DNA from 2 places in the Streptomyces sp. HUAS 31 genome. Region 2 is predicted to be linked to the other one. Evidence: predicted binding sites of a transcription regulator. Region 2 holds the regulator's gene; the other holds the start of a gene.
What was found. The regulator HrcA, encoded in region 2, represses chaperone genes, less so after heat shock. The targets are predictions, from matches to a motif close to TTNGCACTCNGNNNNNCNGAGTGCNAA.
Positions count from the first base shown of each region.

Region 1: the regulator HrcA is predicted to act here: its motif matches at 3,502-3,528, upstream of groES (co-chaperone GroES).

Region 1 covers NZ_CP116353.1:5,718,283-5,725,559, forward strand. Annotated here, with positions in the region: gene PGH47_RS25710 (class I SAM-dependent methyltransferase) at 1-1,117, opposite strand, end outside; gene PGH47_RS25715 (polysaccharide deacetylase family protein) at 1,589-2,641, shown strand; gene PGH47_RS25720 (polysaccharide deacetylase family protein) at 2,638-3,468, shown strand; gene groES (co-chaperone GroES) at 3,675-3,983, shown strand; gene groL (chaperonin GroEL) at 4,105-5,733, shown strand; gene PGH47_RS25735 (ester cyclase) at 5,830-6,522, opposite strand; gene PGH47_RS25740 (hypothetical protein) at 6,670-7,277, shown strand, end outside.
Region 2 covers NZ_CP116353.1:3,229,503-3,236,779, forward strand. Annotated here, with positions in the region: gene dnaJ (molecular chaperone DnaJ) at 1-899, opposite strand, end outside; gene hrcA (heat-inducible transcriptional repressor HrcA) at 900-1,916, opposite strand; gene PGH47_RS14275 (MBL fold metallo-hydrolase) at 2,081-2,824, shown strand; gene PGH47_RS14280 (DUF3097 domain-containing protein) at 2,856-3,665, shown strand; gene hemW (radical SAM family heme chaperone HemW) at 3,697-4,929, opposite strand; gene PGH47_RS14290 (SpoIIE family protein phosphatase) at 4,973-6,910, opposite strand; gene PGH47_RS14295 (HAMP domain-containing protein) at 7,103-7,277, shown strand, end outside.

The DNA of each region.
Region 1 (7,277 bases), 2.5 Mb from region 2:
CCGTCGCCGCGTTCGGTCCCTGCGGCTTGACCTTCTTGCGCAGTTCCTCCGGCTCGACGGCGGAGCCGCGCTTCTTGACGGTCAGGACACCCACCTCGCGCTCCCGCAGCAGCGCCTTCAACTTCTTGACGTTGAAGGGGAGCCGGTCGGTGATCTCGTACGCCGTCGCGTACGGCGTCGGCCGCAGCTCGTCGGCCGTGATGTACGCGATGGTCGCGTCGACCAGCCCGCCGTCCAGGTCGTCGGCGACCTCGGCGACCAGATGGGCGCGGATGACGGCGCCGTCGGGCTCGTACAAGTACCGGCCGACGGGCCGGACTTCGGGGTCGGGCAGGCCGCGGGAGAGCAGCGAGCGCGGACCGGGCAGCAGGGTGGCGCGGATCGCCCCGGGGGCGCTGCCGAACCACAGCACCGCCTCCTTCACGTCCCCGCCGTCCGAGATCCACTCGGCCTCGGCGTCGTCGGGGATCGCCTCGTGGGGGATGCCGGGCGCGATCTTCAGGGCGGCGTGCGGTGCCTTGCGTGCCGCCTCGACGGCCCAGGACAGCGGCGGCGAATAAGCCTCGGGATCGAAGATCCGCCCGCGTCCGCCGCGCCGGGCCGGGTCGACGAACACGGCGTCGTAGCCGCTGGTGTCCACCTCGGTGACGTCCGCCTCCCGCACCTCGACCAGGTCGGCGAGTCCGAGGGCCTCGGCGTTCGCCCGCGCCGCCGCCGCCGTCGCCGGATCCCGGTCCACCGCCAGCACCCGGATCCCGGCCCGCGCCAGCGCGACGGCGTCGCCGCCGATCCCGCAGCACAGGTCGGCGACAGAGCCGATGCCCAGCTCCCGCATCCGCCGCGCCCGGTACGTCGCCACGCTCGCCCGCGTCGACTGCTCGACCCCGTTCGGCGTGAAGAACATCCGCCCCGCGTCCGCCGCCCCGAACTTCGCCACCGCCCGCTGCCGCAGCCGCGCCTGACCGAGGGCCGCCGACACCAGCTCGGCGGGGTGCTCGCGGCGCAGCCGGGTGGCGACGGCGAGTTCGTCGGCGGGGTCGGTGTCGCGGACGACGTCGAGGAGGGCGCGGCCCTCGGGGGTGAGGAGCAGGGAGAGGGAGGCGAGGTGGTCGTTCACCGGGACATTGTCGGCCAGGTGCGGCGCGGACGGCGTACGGCCCGGTCGTGGGGTGCCGCCCGGCGCCTGCCGCCCGGACCGTGTCCCGTCCGCTGCCTGCTGCCGGCCGTCGCGGACCGCCCGCCGCCCGCTGCCGGCCGTCGCGGACCGCCCGCCGCCCGCTGCCGGCCGCCGCGGACCGCCCGCCGCCCGCTGCCGGCCGCCGCGGACCGCCTGCCGCCCGGACCGTCTGCCGCCCGGACCGCCTGCCGCCCGCCGCGTGCTACCGTCCGCCGCCCGCCGCGGACCGCCCGCCGCCCGCTGCCGCCCGCCGCGGACCGCCTGCCGCCCGGACCGCCCGCCGCCCGGATCCTCTGCCGCCCGTCGGCCACGTGTCGCGCCGCCCGCGCTGTGGGCCAGTCGGTGGATGGTCCGTCGACTGCCGCGGTGTCGGGCCGGGTTCGGGGCGGGAGCCTGCCAGGATCCGGCTCCATGCGACTAGTAGTACAAAATGACAAAAGCCTCGGAAATGGGGCGGTACCCGTAGGACGCCGTCAGCGGACGGCCCGGCGTGCGCGCGTCCACGGCGTCATGGCCGTGCTGGTCGTGGCCGCCATCGCCTCCGGCTGCGCGCAGCCCGGCGGATCCGCGGCCGGAGCCCCGCCCTGGGCAGGACGCGCGTCGGGGACGACGGGCGTACCCGGTCCGGGAGGCGGATCCGAGGCCGCGGGCTCCCCGCCGAGCCGGCAGCCGCTCGAGGCGTCGTCGCCGATCGCCACCGCGAACTCACAGGCCAAGAAGTTCCAGTCGGCCCAGGAGGCCCGCACCGCCCGGATCGCCGCCGCCCGGCGCTGGCGCCTGGACGGCGTCCCGCTCACGCCCCCGCCGCCCCCGGCGAAGAAGCCGGAGATCACCACCCGCGACGGCTTCGAGGTCGACGGACACGAGGAACTCGGGCTCCCGCCGGTCTTCACGACCGTCCCGACCGAGCAGCGGGTCGTCTTCCTCACCATCGACGACGGCGCCGAGAAGGACCCGACCTTCCTGCGGATGATGGACGACCTCCAGGTGCCGTACACCGCCTTCCTCAGCAACTACCTGATCAAGGAGGACTACGGCTACTTCCGGCGGATGCAGCGCAGCGGCGTGGTCCTGAACAACCACACCCTGCACCACCCCTACCTCCCGGCCCTGTCCTACCGCCGCCAGCAGCACGAGATCTGCGGCATGCAGCAGGTGATCGAGGAGCGCTACGGCAAGCGCCCGCTGCTCTTCCGCCCGCCCTTCGGCAACTACAACCGCAACAGCCTGCGGGCCGCCAAGTCCTGCGGCATCGAGTACGTCCCGCTGTGGAACGAGGAGGTCTTCGTCGACCACTGGGACTACCGCGAGTGGGACCGGAAGATCCGACCGGGTGACATCGTGCTCAGTCATTTCCGGGGCCGGGAGGACTGGAAGGGCACAATGCCCGACATGATCCGCCGGTTCCTGAACAAGGTGACGGCCGAGGGGTACGCGGTGGCACGGCTGGAGGACTACCTGTGAGATCGGCGCGGACGCCGGGGTCGCGGGCCCTCGCGGCAGTGGTCCTGGCGTCCGCCCTGCTCGCGGGCTGTGCTCGGCCGACGGGTCCGGCCGACCCCCGCGGCGGGCCGGCCGAGCGGTCGGCGCGCTCGGCGAAGAACCCCACGCACACCCAACAGCCGTACCGTCGCTGGGGCCTGAGCGACCCGCTGCCCGCGCCGCCGTCCCCGCCCGCCCGCAGGACACCGCACCCGGCCGGCGACCGGCTGCCCGTCGTGCACCGTGTCCCCACCCGCGACCGGGTCGTCTTCCTCAGCTACGACGACGGCGCCGAGAAGGACCCCCGCTTCGTTGACATGGTCCGCGAGCTGCGGCTGCCCGTCAGCATGTTCCTCACGGACAGCGTGGTCGGCCCGGGCTACGGCCACTTCGCCCGGCTGCGCTCGGTGGGCGCGTCGATCCAGAACCACACCCTCGACCACGCCGCCCTGCGCGGTCTGCCGTACGCGGGGCAGCGCGCCGAGATCTGCGGCCAGCAGAACAAGCTCCGCGCCCGCTTCGGCATCCGCCCCCGCCTGTTCCGCCCGCCCTACGGCACCTACGACGCCACCACGCTGCGCGCCGCCGCGCACTGCGGTGTCACGGCGGTCGTGCTCTGGCGGGCGGCGATGGAGGGCGACGGCGGACTGACGTACGCCGGGGGGCCCGCCCGGCTGCGCGCCGGGGACATCGTGTCCGTCCCTTCGGGTGAGCCCGCCGGGCTGGGTCTGCGGGAGCGGACGACCCGGCTGCTGCGGGAGATCCAGCGGCGGGGACTCACGGTGGGGCGCCTGGAGGACTACCTGTAGCGAGGCCGCCGGGATGCGCCGCGCCGTCGTGAATTAGCAGTCCGCTTGACCGAGTGCTAATCACGGTCATAGTCTCGGGTCTGGCACTCCCCACTGGAGAGTGCCAACTACGCGACGGGCAGGTCCGGCACCCGCGACGACGGATCCACCTGGTCGCCACCTCAGACAGTTAACCCCGTGAGATCTCCGAAGGGGGAGGTCGGATCGTGACGACCACCAGCTCCAAGGTTGCCATCAAGCCGCTCGAGGACCGCATCGTGGTCCAGCCGCTCGACGCCGAGCAGACCACCGCCTCTGGCCTGGTCATCCCGGACACCGCCAAGGAGAAGCCCCAGGAGGGCGTCGTCCTGGCCGTGGGCCCGGGCCGCTTCGAGAACGGCGAGCGCCTGCCGCTCGACGTCAAGACCGGCGACATCGTGCTGTACAGCAAGTACGGCGGCACCGAGGTGAAGTACAACGGCGAGGAGTACCTCGTCCTCTCGGCTCGCGACGTGCTCGCGATCATCGAGAAGTAAGCACCACCTCAGAGTTTTTCCAGCTGCGCCCCTGGCCCCCCGCGACCACTTAAAGAAGCCGGGCGCCCGGGGCGCAGTGTCTTTTTTGAGAACCCACAGATCCGAGAGGGCTCCCGCTGTCATGGCGAAGATCCTGAAGTTCGACGAGGACGCCCGTCGCGCCCTCGAGCGCGGCGTCAACAAGCTGGCCGACACGGTCAAGGTGACGATCGGCCCCAAGGGCCGCAACGTCGTCATCGACAAGAAGTTCGGCGCGCCCACCATCACCAACGACGGTGTCACGATCGCCCGTGAGGTCGAGATCGAGGACCCGTACGAGAACCTCGGCGCCCAGCTGGTGAAGGAGGTGGCGACCAAGACCAACGACATCGCTGGTGACGGCACCACCACCGCCACCGTGCTGGCCCAGGCGCTGGTCCGCGAGGGCCTGAAGAACGTCGCCGCGGGTGCCTCCCCGGCCGCGCTCAAGAAGGGCATCGACGCGGCCGTGGCCGCCGTCTCCGAGGACCTCCTCGCCTCGGCCCGCCCGATCGACGAGAAGTCCGACATCGCCGCGGTCGCCGCGCTGTCCGCCCAGGACCAGCAGGTCGGCGAGCTCATCGCCGAGGCGATGGACAAGGTCGGCAAGGACGGTGTCATCACCGTCGAGGAGTCCAACACCTTCGGTCTGGAGCTGGACTTCACCGAGGGCATGGCCTTCGACAAGGGCTACCTGTCGCCGTACTTCGTGACGGACCAGGAGCGCATGGAGGCCGTCCTGGAGGATCCCTACATCCTCATCAACCAGGGCAAGATCTCCTCCATCCAGGACCTGCTGCCGCTGCTGGAGAAGGTCATCCAGTCGGGTGGCTCCAAGCCGCTGCTGATCATCGCCGAGGACGTCGACGGCGAGGCCCTGTCGACCCTGGTCGTCAACAAGATCCGCGGCACCTTCAACGCGGTCGCGGTCAAGGCCCCCGGCTTCGGTGACCGCCGCAAGGCGATGCTCCAGGACCTGGCCGTCCTCACCGGCGCCACGGTCATCTCCGAGGAGGTCGGTCTCAAGCTCGACCAGGCCGACCTGGACGTGCTCGGCAGCGCCCGCCGCGTCACCGTCACCAAGGACGACACCACGGTCGTCGACGGCGCCGGCGACTCCGCGGACGTCACGGGCCGCGTCGCCCAGATCAAGGCCGAGATCGAGAACACCGACTCCGACTGGGACCGCGAGAAGCTCCAGGAGCGCCTCGCGAAGCTGGCCGGCGGCGTGTGCGTGATCAAGGTCGGCGCCGCCACCGAGGTGGAGCTGAAGGAGAAGAAGCACCGTCTGGAGGACGCCATCTCCGCGACCCGCGCCGCGGTCGAGGAGGGCATCGTCTCCGGTGGTGGCTCCGCGCTGGTCCACGCCGTCAAGGTCCTCGAGGGCAACCTCGACAAGACCGGCGACGAGGCCACCGGTGTCTCCGTGGTCCGCAAGGCCGCCGTCGAGCCGCTGCGCTGGATCGCCGAGAACGCCGGCCTCGAGGGCTACGTCATCGTCTCCAAGGTGGCCGAGCTCGAGAAGGGCAACGGCTACAACGCCGCGACCGGCGAGTACGGCGACCTGGTCAAGGCCGGCGTCATCGACCCGGTCAAGGTGACCCGCTCCGCTCTGGAGAACGCCGCCTCCATCGCCTCCCTGCTCCTCACGACCGAGACCCTGGTCGTCGAGAAGAAGGAAGAGGAGGAGCCGGCGGCGGCCGGTGGCCACGGCCACGGGCACTCCCACTGAGCCCAGCCGCTCGTAGAGAGCCCCGGTCCCGCGCGCAGGCGCGGAACCGGGGCTTTCCCCTTCGCGGGCTCTTGGGTCCTGTTCGCGGGCCGGGGCCTACCGGCCGAGTACCCCCAGCTGCTCCAGCAGCCCGGCCCGGTCGTACATCCAGTGGCTCTCGCAGATCCTGCCGTCCCGGAACCGCTGCCAGGTCATGCCCCGCATGGTCACGTCCTGACCGGTCGCCGCGATCCCCAGGAACTCGCCGTTGTGCCGGGCGCTCCAGGTCCAGCGTGTGCACACCTGGTCGTCCTGGGCCATCTGGTCGTCGATCCGGAAGGCGAAGTCGAAGGCGGCACTCCATCCCGCGTACTGCTCCCGGATCCCCTCCACACCGCGCACCGGCTCCGGATACGACGGGTCGTCGTCCACGTAGTCGTCGGTGAGATGGTCCCCGATGTCCTCCGGCGCCATCCTCCCCATGTCCTCGAAGAAACCCCGCGCGGCCAGGCAATTCAGCTGCTCGTCCCGCACGACGTCGAGATCCGTGAACGTCGGCGTCTCGTCGCAGAGCGCGACCATCTCCTGGAAGATCCGGTCGGTCTCGGGGAGATTCGAGTTCCGCATCGCGTCCTCGTACGAGGCGAACTCCACGATCTCGACGAAGTGCCCCGAGTCGGAGCGGTCCTTCCCGATGATGTCGTGCGTCGCCGTCCGCTTCCCCTCGGTCTGCTCGACCCATCTGTCCATCAGCCGGTTCATCTCGTCGAACCGACTGGTCCTGCAATCGATCAACTGCACGAAGGTCATGACGTCGTCGCCTCCCGGTGGGGCTGGGCGGGGCTGGACGTCTCCATTGTCCTCGCGGATGGGGGGCTGTGCCTGTCGGCGTTTTGACATCATGGCGGGATGCGTGCGCGGGGGAGACAGTCCGTCTCGGCGGGCGGAGACGTAGGTGTGGCCGTCACGGGCGACCACAACCAGATCGTGATCGCCCCCGCTGTGCGTTCGGCGTACTGGGAGCAGGTGCGCCGCATCGTCCCGGCCGAACTCGTGGACCGGCAGGCTGAGTTGAGCGACCTTGCCGAGTTCTGCACACGTGACTCCGGTCCGACGTACGCCTGGTGGCGGGCGGAGGCATGGGCAGGTAAGACCGCATTGATGTCGTGGTTCGCGCTGAATCCACCTCCGGGCGTACGGATCGTGCCTTTCTTCGTCACTGCTCAGCTGCGTTCGCAGAACGACGCGGTGGCCTATGGCGATGTAGTGCTCGAGCAGTTGGCGGAGCTGGCCGGGGACAGCCTGCCTGCGCATCTGACGGAAGCGACCCGGGACGGGCACTTGCTGCGGCTCTACAGCCAGGCGGCCCGCATCTGTCTTGAGCGAGGCGAACGGCTGGTGCTGCTGGTCGATGGTCTGGACGAAGACCGTGGGGTGACAATGGGGCCAGACGCCCATAGCATCGCGAGCCTTTTGCCGCGTTTCCTGGAATTCGGCACCCGGGTCATCGTCTCAGGTCGCCTCAATCCTCCTCTCCCCAGTGATGTGCCACACGATCATCCATT
Region 2 (7,277 bases):
GTGCCGGGCCGGATGTCGACCTCCTCCATGCCGTCCAGCGTCTCCAGCGGCACCTTCGTGCCGAGGGACGCCGCCGTCATCGGGATCGTCACCGTGCAGTGCAGGTCGTCGCCGCGCCGCTGGAACGTCGAGTGCGGGAGTTCGTGGATCTCGACGTACAGGTCACCGGCGGGACCGCCGCCGGGCCCGACCTCGCCCTCACCGGCGAGCTGGATGCGGGTGCCGTTGTCGACACCGGCCGGGATCTTGACCGTCAGCGTCCGCCGGGACCGTACGCGGCCGTCGCCGGCGCACTCGGGGCACGGCGTCGGGACGACGGTGCCGAAGCCCTGGCACTGCGGGCAGGGCCGCGACGTCATGACCTGGCCCAGGAAGGACCGCGTCACCTGCGACACCTCACCGCGACCGCGGCACATGTCACACGTCTGGGCGGAGGTGCCGGGTGCGGCCCCTTCACCGTTACAGGTGTTGCAGACGACGGCCGTGTCGACCTGGATGTCCTTCGTCGTGCCGAAGGCCGCCTCGTCGAGCTCGATCTCCAGTCGGATCATCGCGTCCTGGCCGCGCCGGGTGCGCGAGCGCGGACCGCGCTGGGACGCCGTACCGAAGAAGGCGTCCATGATGTCCGAGAAGTTGCCGAAGCCACCGGCGCCGAAGCCGCCCGCGCCCGCGCCGCCCGCCTGGGACAGCGGGTCGCCGCCGAGGTCGTAGACCTGCTTCTTCTGCGGGTCCGAGAGCACCTCGTAAGCGGCGTTGATCTCCTTGAACCGCTCCTGGGTCTTCGGATCCGGGTTGACGTCCGGGTGCAGCTCGCGGGCGAGCCGCCGGAAGGCCTTCTTGATCTCTTCCTGCGACGCGTCGCGACGCACGCCGAGCACGGCGTAGTAGTCCGTGGCCACTTACGACTCCGCCAGGATCTGTCCGACGTAACGTGCCACTGCGCGTACCGCTCCCATCGTTCCCGGGTAATCCATGCGGGTCGGTCCGACCACGCCGAGCTTGGCGACTGCCTCGCCGCCCGAACCGTAGCCCACCGAGACCACGGAAGTGGAGTTGAGTCCCTCATAGGCGTTCTCGTGCCCGATCCGCACGGTCATGCCCGAATCCCCGGCCTCGCCAAGCAACTTGAGGAGGACGACCTGCTCCTCCAGGGCTTCCAGGACCGGCCGGATGGTGAGGGGGAAGTCATGCCCGAAGCGGGTGAGATTGGCGGTGCCGCCGATCATCAGCCGCTCCTCGTTCTCCTCGACGAGTGTCTCCAGGAGGGTGGAGAGCACGGTCGAGACGGTGCCGCGGTCCTCGATGTCGAAGGCCTCGGGGAGGTCCTCGACGAGCCTTGGCACATCGGTGAAGCGCCGCCCCGCGACCTTGCTGTTCAGCCGTGCCCGCAGGTCCGCGAGCGAGGCCTCGCCGAAGGGCGCCGGGCAGTCGATCATCCGCTGCTCGACCCGGCCGGTGTCCGTGATCAGCACGAGCATCACCCGCGCGGGCGCGAGCGAGAGCAGCTCGACGTGCCGGACGGTGGACCGGGTCAGCGACGGGTACTGCACGACGGCGACCTGCCGGGTGAGCTGCGCGAGCAGCCGTACCGTGCGGGCCACGACGTCGTCGAGGTCGACCGCGCCGTCGAGGAAGTTCTGGATGGCGCGCCGCTCGGGCGGGGTCATCGGCTTGACGCCGGCGAGCTTGTCGACGAACAGCCGGTAGCCCTTGTCGGTGGGGATGCGCCCGGCGCTGGTGTGCGGCTGGGCGATGAAGCCCTCGTCCTCCAGCGCCGCCATGTCGTTGCGGACGGTGGCCGGGGAGACGCCGAGGTTGTGCCGCTCGGTGAGCGCCTTGGAGCCGACCGGCTCCTCCGTCCCGACGTAGTCCTGGACGATGGCGCGCAGCACCTGGAGCCTGCGTTCACTCAGCATCTCGCGCGCACCTCCAGATCTCGTTCCCCTTGGCATCTTTCCTGGCACTCTGTCCATCCGAGTGCCAGCCGTCCCCGGCCAGTGTACGGCGGTGGGGTACACCCCGGGCAAGGCCGGGCCAGGTCCGCCGTGCTCGACACGGGTGTCCCCGCTAGCGTCGCCGCATGACGGTGACTTGGGAAGAGCTGGGATGGGAGCGGCTGGCGTCCGGGGTGGGCCGGTGCCGGCTTCCGGGCTGGGACTGCACGGCGGGGCTGGTCGTGGGGGACGGCACCGCGCTGCTCGTCGACGCCGGGTCGAGCCTGGCGGAGGGCGTGCGGTTGCGTACGCAGGCGCAGTGGCTCGCCGGTCACCGTGTGACTCATCTCGCGCTGACGCATCCCCACTTCGACCATGTCTTCGGGGCGTCGGCGTTCGCGGGCGCGGAGGTCTACGGCCCGGTCGGCATGGACACGATGCTGGACGGCCGGCAGGCGCGCGAGGAGCTGCGGGCCGACGCGGTGCGCAACGGTCTGGATCCGGCCGCCGCGGAGGAGGCGGTGGACGCGCTGATCCGGCCCCGTCACCAGGTCAGCGGCGAGTGGACGCTCGACCTGGGCGGCGGCCGCCAGGTCCTGCTGGCGAACGTGGGCCCCGCGCACACCGCGCACGACCTGGTGGTGCTCGTGCCGGGTGACGTCTCGGGCGACCGGGAGGTGGTCTTCTGCGGGGATCTGGTGGAGGAGTCGGGCGAGCCCCAGGCCGGGTCCGACGCGGTGCCCTCGCACTGGCCCGCCGCGCTGGACCGGCTGCTGTCCCTGGGCGGCGAGGACGCGCTGTACGTACCCGGTCACGGAGCGGTGGTGGACGCGGAGTTCGTACGGCGCCAGCGCGACGAGCTCGCGTCGGAATTCGGCGTGTCGCAGTGAGCGCGGGGGTGCTTCTCCTATCGTCGTCCGAATGCGCCAGTACTCCCCGGACCTGACCCCGCCCTGGAAGAAGCCCAAGCCCGTCCCCGAGGTACCGGCGGAGCCCGGCCTGGTGGTCGAGGAGCCCGGCACGGGGTTCTGCGGCGCGGTGATCCGCTGCGAGGCGGGCACGGTGACCCTGGAGGACCGCTTCGGCAAGCACCGGGTGTTCCCGCTGGAGCCGCGTGGATTCCTGCTGGAGGGCAAGGTCGTCACGCTGGTCCGCCCGTCGGGCGCGGCTCCGGCACGTCCGACCCGTACGGCCTCCGGTTCGGTCGCCGTCCCCGGGGCTCGTGCCCGCGTGGCCCGTGCCGGCCGTATCTACGTGGAGGGCCGGCACGACGCCGAGCTGGTCGAGAAGGTGTGGGGCGACGACCTGCGCGTCGAGGGCGTGGTCGTGGAGTACCTGGAGGGCGTCGACGACCTGCCGTCGATCGTGGCCGAATTCGCACCCGATCCGGACGCGCGCCTCGGCGTCCTCGTGGACCATCTGGTCCCCGGCACGAAGGAATGGCGCATCGCCGAGTCGGTGACGAGCGAGCACGCCCTGGTGGTGGGCCACCCGTACATCGACATCTGGGAGGCCGTGAAGCCGGCGGCCCTAGGCATCGAGGCATGGCCCCGGGTCCCGCGCGGCCAGGACTGGAAGACCGGGGTGTGCCGGGCCCTGGGCTGGCCGTCGGACAACACCGGGGCGGTGTGGCAGGCGATCCTCAAGCGGGTGGGTTCCTACAAGGACCTGGAGCCGGAGCTGCTGGGACGGGTGGAGGAACTGATCGACTTCGTCACGACACCGGCGTAGGGCGGCTGCCGGGCCGGCCGGGTACGCCCGCTCAGTCCACCAGGTCCCGCACCACCGCGTCCGCCAGCAGCCGCCCCCGCAGCGTCAGGACGGCCTGTCCCTCCTCGTACGGACCGCTTTCCAACAGCCCGTCCGACAGGGCTCGGCGGGACGCCCGCAGGCCCTCCTCGCGAAGCAGCGCCAAGGGCACGCCCTCGCGCAGGCGCAGCTCCAGCAGGATGCGCTCGACCCTGCGGTCCTCGTCCGACAGGAGTTCGCGGCCGGCGCCCGGTGACCGTCCCGCCGCCAGGGCCGCCGCGTACGCGCCCGGGTGCTTGACGTTCCACCAGCGCACCCCGCCGACGTGCGAGTGGGCTCCGGGGCCCGCGCCCCACCAGTCGGCGCCGCGCCAGTACAGCTCGTTGTGCAGGCAGCGGGCGGCCTCGGAGGTGGCCCAGTTGGAGACCTCGTACCAGTCGAAACCGGCCGCCGACATCACCTCGTCCGCGATCAGGTAGCGGTCCGCGTGGACGTCGTCGTCCGTCATCGGGACCTCGCCCCGGCGGATCCGGCGGGCCAGCTGGGTGCCCTCCTCGACGATCAGGGCGTACGCCGACACATGGTCGGGTCCGGCGCCGAGCGCCGCCTCCAGCGAGGCCCGCCAGTCGTCGTCGGACTCGCCCGGGGTGCCGTAGATCAGGTCCAGGTTCACATGCTCGAAGCCCGCCGCGCGGGCCTCGGCGACGCAGGCCTCGGGGCGGCCGGGGGTGTGCGTGCGGTCGAGGATCTTCAGCACGTGCTGCTTCGCGCTCTGCATGCCGAAGGAGATCCGGTTGAAGCCGCCCTCGCGGAGCGTGGCCAGATATGCCGGGTCCACCGACTCCGGGTTCGCCTCCGTGGTGATCTCCGCGTCCGGCGCCAGCCCGAACTCGTCGCGGATCGCCCCCAGCATCCGTACGAGATCACCGGCGGCCAGCAGGGTGGGCGTACCGCCGCCGACGAAGACCGTGCGGACCTCGCGCCGGTCGTCGCCGAGGACCTTGCGGGCCAGGCGGACCTCGTCGACGAGGGTGTCGGCGTAGTTGTCGCGGGACGCCAGCACTCCGCCCGTGCCACGCAGCTCGGTCGCGGTGTAGGTGTTGAAGTCGCAGTAGCCGCAGCGGGTCGCGCAGTACGGGACGTGCAGATAGAAGCCGAGGGGGCGGTCTGCGGTCCCGGTGAGTGCGGAGGCGGGCAGCGCGCCGTCGTCGGGGACGGGCTCGCCGTCGGGGAGTACGGAGGGCATGGGTTCCATTGTCCCGTACTCCGCCGGTGTCCCTCCCCGCCGGTCACTCGGCCTGGAGCACCAGCAGTGCCAGGTCGTCCTCGGGCGGGCGGCCGCCGAACTCGTGCACGAGGCGGCGGATCCGTTCCGCGATCAGCTGGGCGTTCAGGCCCGTGCACCCGGCGAGCGCGGTCGCCAGGCCGTCGCCGTCGTCGAACTGGCGGGTGCCGCTGCGCCGCTCGGTGACTCCGTCGGTCACGCACAGCAGGGTGTCGCCGGAGCGCAGCTCGAAGGTCTCGCTGGTGTACGTCGCGTCCTCGACGACCCCGAGGAGGGTCTGCGGCTGGGCGGCGGTGTGGACCTCGCCGTCCGCGCCGAGGAGCAGGGGCAGCGGATGGCCGGCGGAGGCGAGGGTGCAGCGGATACCGCCCTCGAAGGGCGTGAGCTCGCCGTAGAGCAGGGACAGGAACCGGGTCTGCGGGCCGTCGCCGGGCGCCGCCGGGCCGACGAGGGCGCGGGCGGCGGCGTCCGCGGCCTCCGTGGCGTCGTCGAGGAGGAGCTGGTTGAGGCGGTCCAGGACGTCGGAGACGCGGTAGCCCTCGCGGGCGAGGAGCCGCAGCCAGGGCCGGGCGATGCCGATCACCACGGCCGCCTCGGGGCCCTTGCCCTGGACGTCGCCGATGGCGAAGCACCAGCGGCCGTCGCGGGCCGGGAAGAGGTCGTAGAAGTCGCCGCTGGGGCCGCCCTTGTCGCACGGCTCGTACACCAGCGCGCTGGCCACGCCGGGGATCTCCGCGACGGCGCCGGGCAGCAGTCCGCGCTGGAGGACCCGGCTGATGGTGGCCTGCCGGGCGTACTGGCGGGCCGCGCCGATGGCCAGGGCGACCCGGCGGCTGAGGTCCTCGACCAGTCCGGTGACCTCGTCGGGGAAGCGCAGGAGGTCGGCCCGCCCGATGACCAGCGTGCCCAGCGGGTGGCCGCCGGCGATGAGGCGGTACGCGAGCGCGGTGCCGTGCTCCTGGCGCCGGCCGAGCGCGTCACCGGGCCAGGGGTAGGCGACGGGCCCGGTGCGGTGGTTGTCGGGGGGCAGCGGCGGCTCCTTCTCCAGGGCCCGCCGCAGTTCCTCGATGAGGTTCTCGGAGCCGTGCCAGACCCGGGCGAGCCGGGGCCCGGTCCCGGCGATGCCGTCCACGGCCCAGCCCCCGCCGCTGTCCCCGTCGCCGGAGCGGGCGTATCCCCAGCGCCCGGCGACCTCGTCCTCCAGCCAGACCGCGCACCAGTCCGCGAGCCTCGGCACGATCAGCTGGCCGGCGAGCGCGGCGACGAGGTTCTCGTCGAGCTGCCCGGCGAGCAGGTCGGAGGCCTCGGCGAGGAAGGACAGGGCGCCCCGGTTGAGCCAGTCCCGCTCGAGCTCGGCCCGCTGGGGCTCGGGGGCGAGGATCTCGGCGACCCGCAGCCCGCGCTCCAGCGCGCGTTCCTCGGCGTACGCCTCGATGTCGTCCCTGAGCGGCACCGGGTCCTCGGCGGGCAGCCGCGCCCACACGGTCTTGGCGCCGGTGCGGTAGGTGACGCCCCAGGACTCCGCGAGCCGGGACACCAGCCGCAGCCCGCGCCCGTACTCCGGTGTCTCGTACGGCGCCTCCAGCTCCCCGTCGCGCGGGGCGCGTGAGGGGTGGTGGTCCAGGACCTCGACGAGCAGGGCGCCGTCCTCCTCCAGTCGGCAGCTGAGCTCGACCTCGGTGCCGGCGTGCACGACGGCGTTGGTGACGAGTTCGCTGACGGCCACGACGGCGTCGTCGAGGAGCCGCTCGCTCAGGTGCTCGGTGCCGGGGAGTCCGGAGGTGGCCCAGTCGTCGAGGGCGGCGCGCACGAGGGTGCGGGCGGAGCCCGGGGAGAGGGGGCTGCCGGGGAGGACGGTGCGGGTCTGCGCGCACTCGTTTCCGGGCGCGGACGCATCACAGGCACGGGTGATGGTCTCCCGTTGCACCGGAATGGCCCCCATGTACAGCTCCCCGAGCGGTTCGGACGAATACGCCTCAGTCGACGCCGACAGAGTGACAGACTGACCGCGCCCATAAGCACCGAGTTACCGAAGTGGGCCGCCATGAGTGAGAACAGTGCTACGCGTGTGCTCGAAGAAGGACAGAAAGACGGTCAAATTCGAGCATCGGATCTGCGCCCGCTGCTCGCCGCGATGACCGCGGCCCGGGACGGGGACTTCCGCCGTCTCCCGGAGACCGATGAGGGAGTGGTGGCCGAGCTGACGGCGGTCTTCAACCAGATCATGGACCGCAGTACGCACTTCAACACGGAAGTGCAGCGCGTCAAACGGGAGTTGATCCGGCACGGCAGGCTCGACGAGCGGCTCT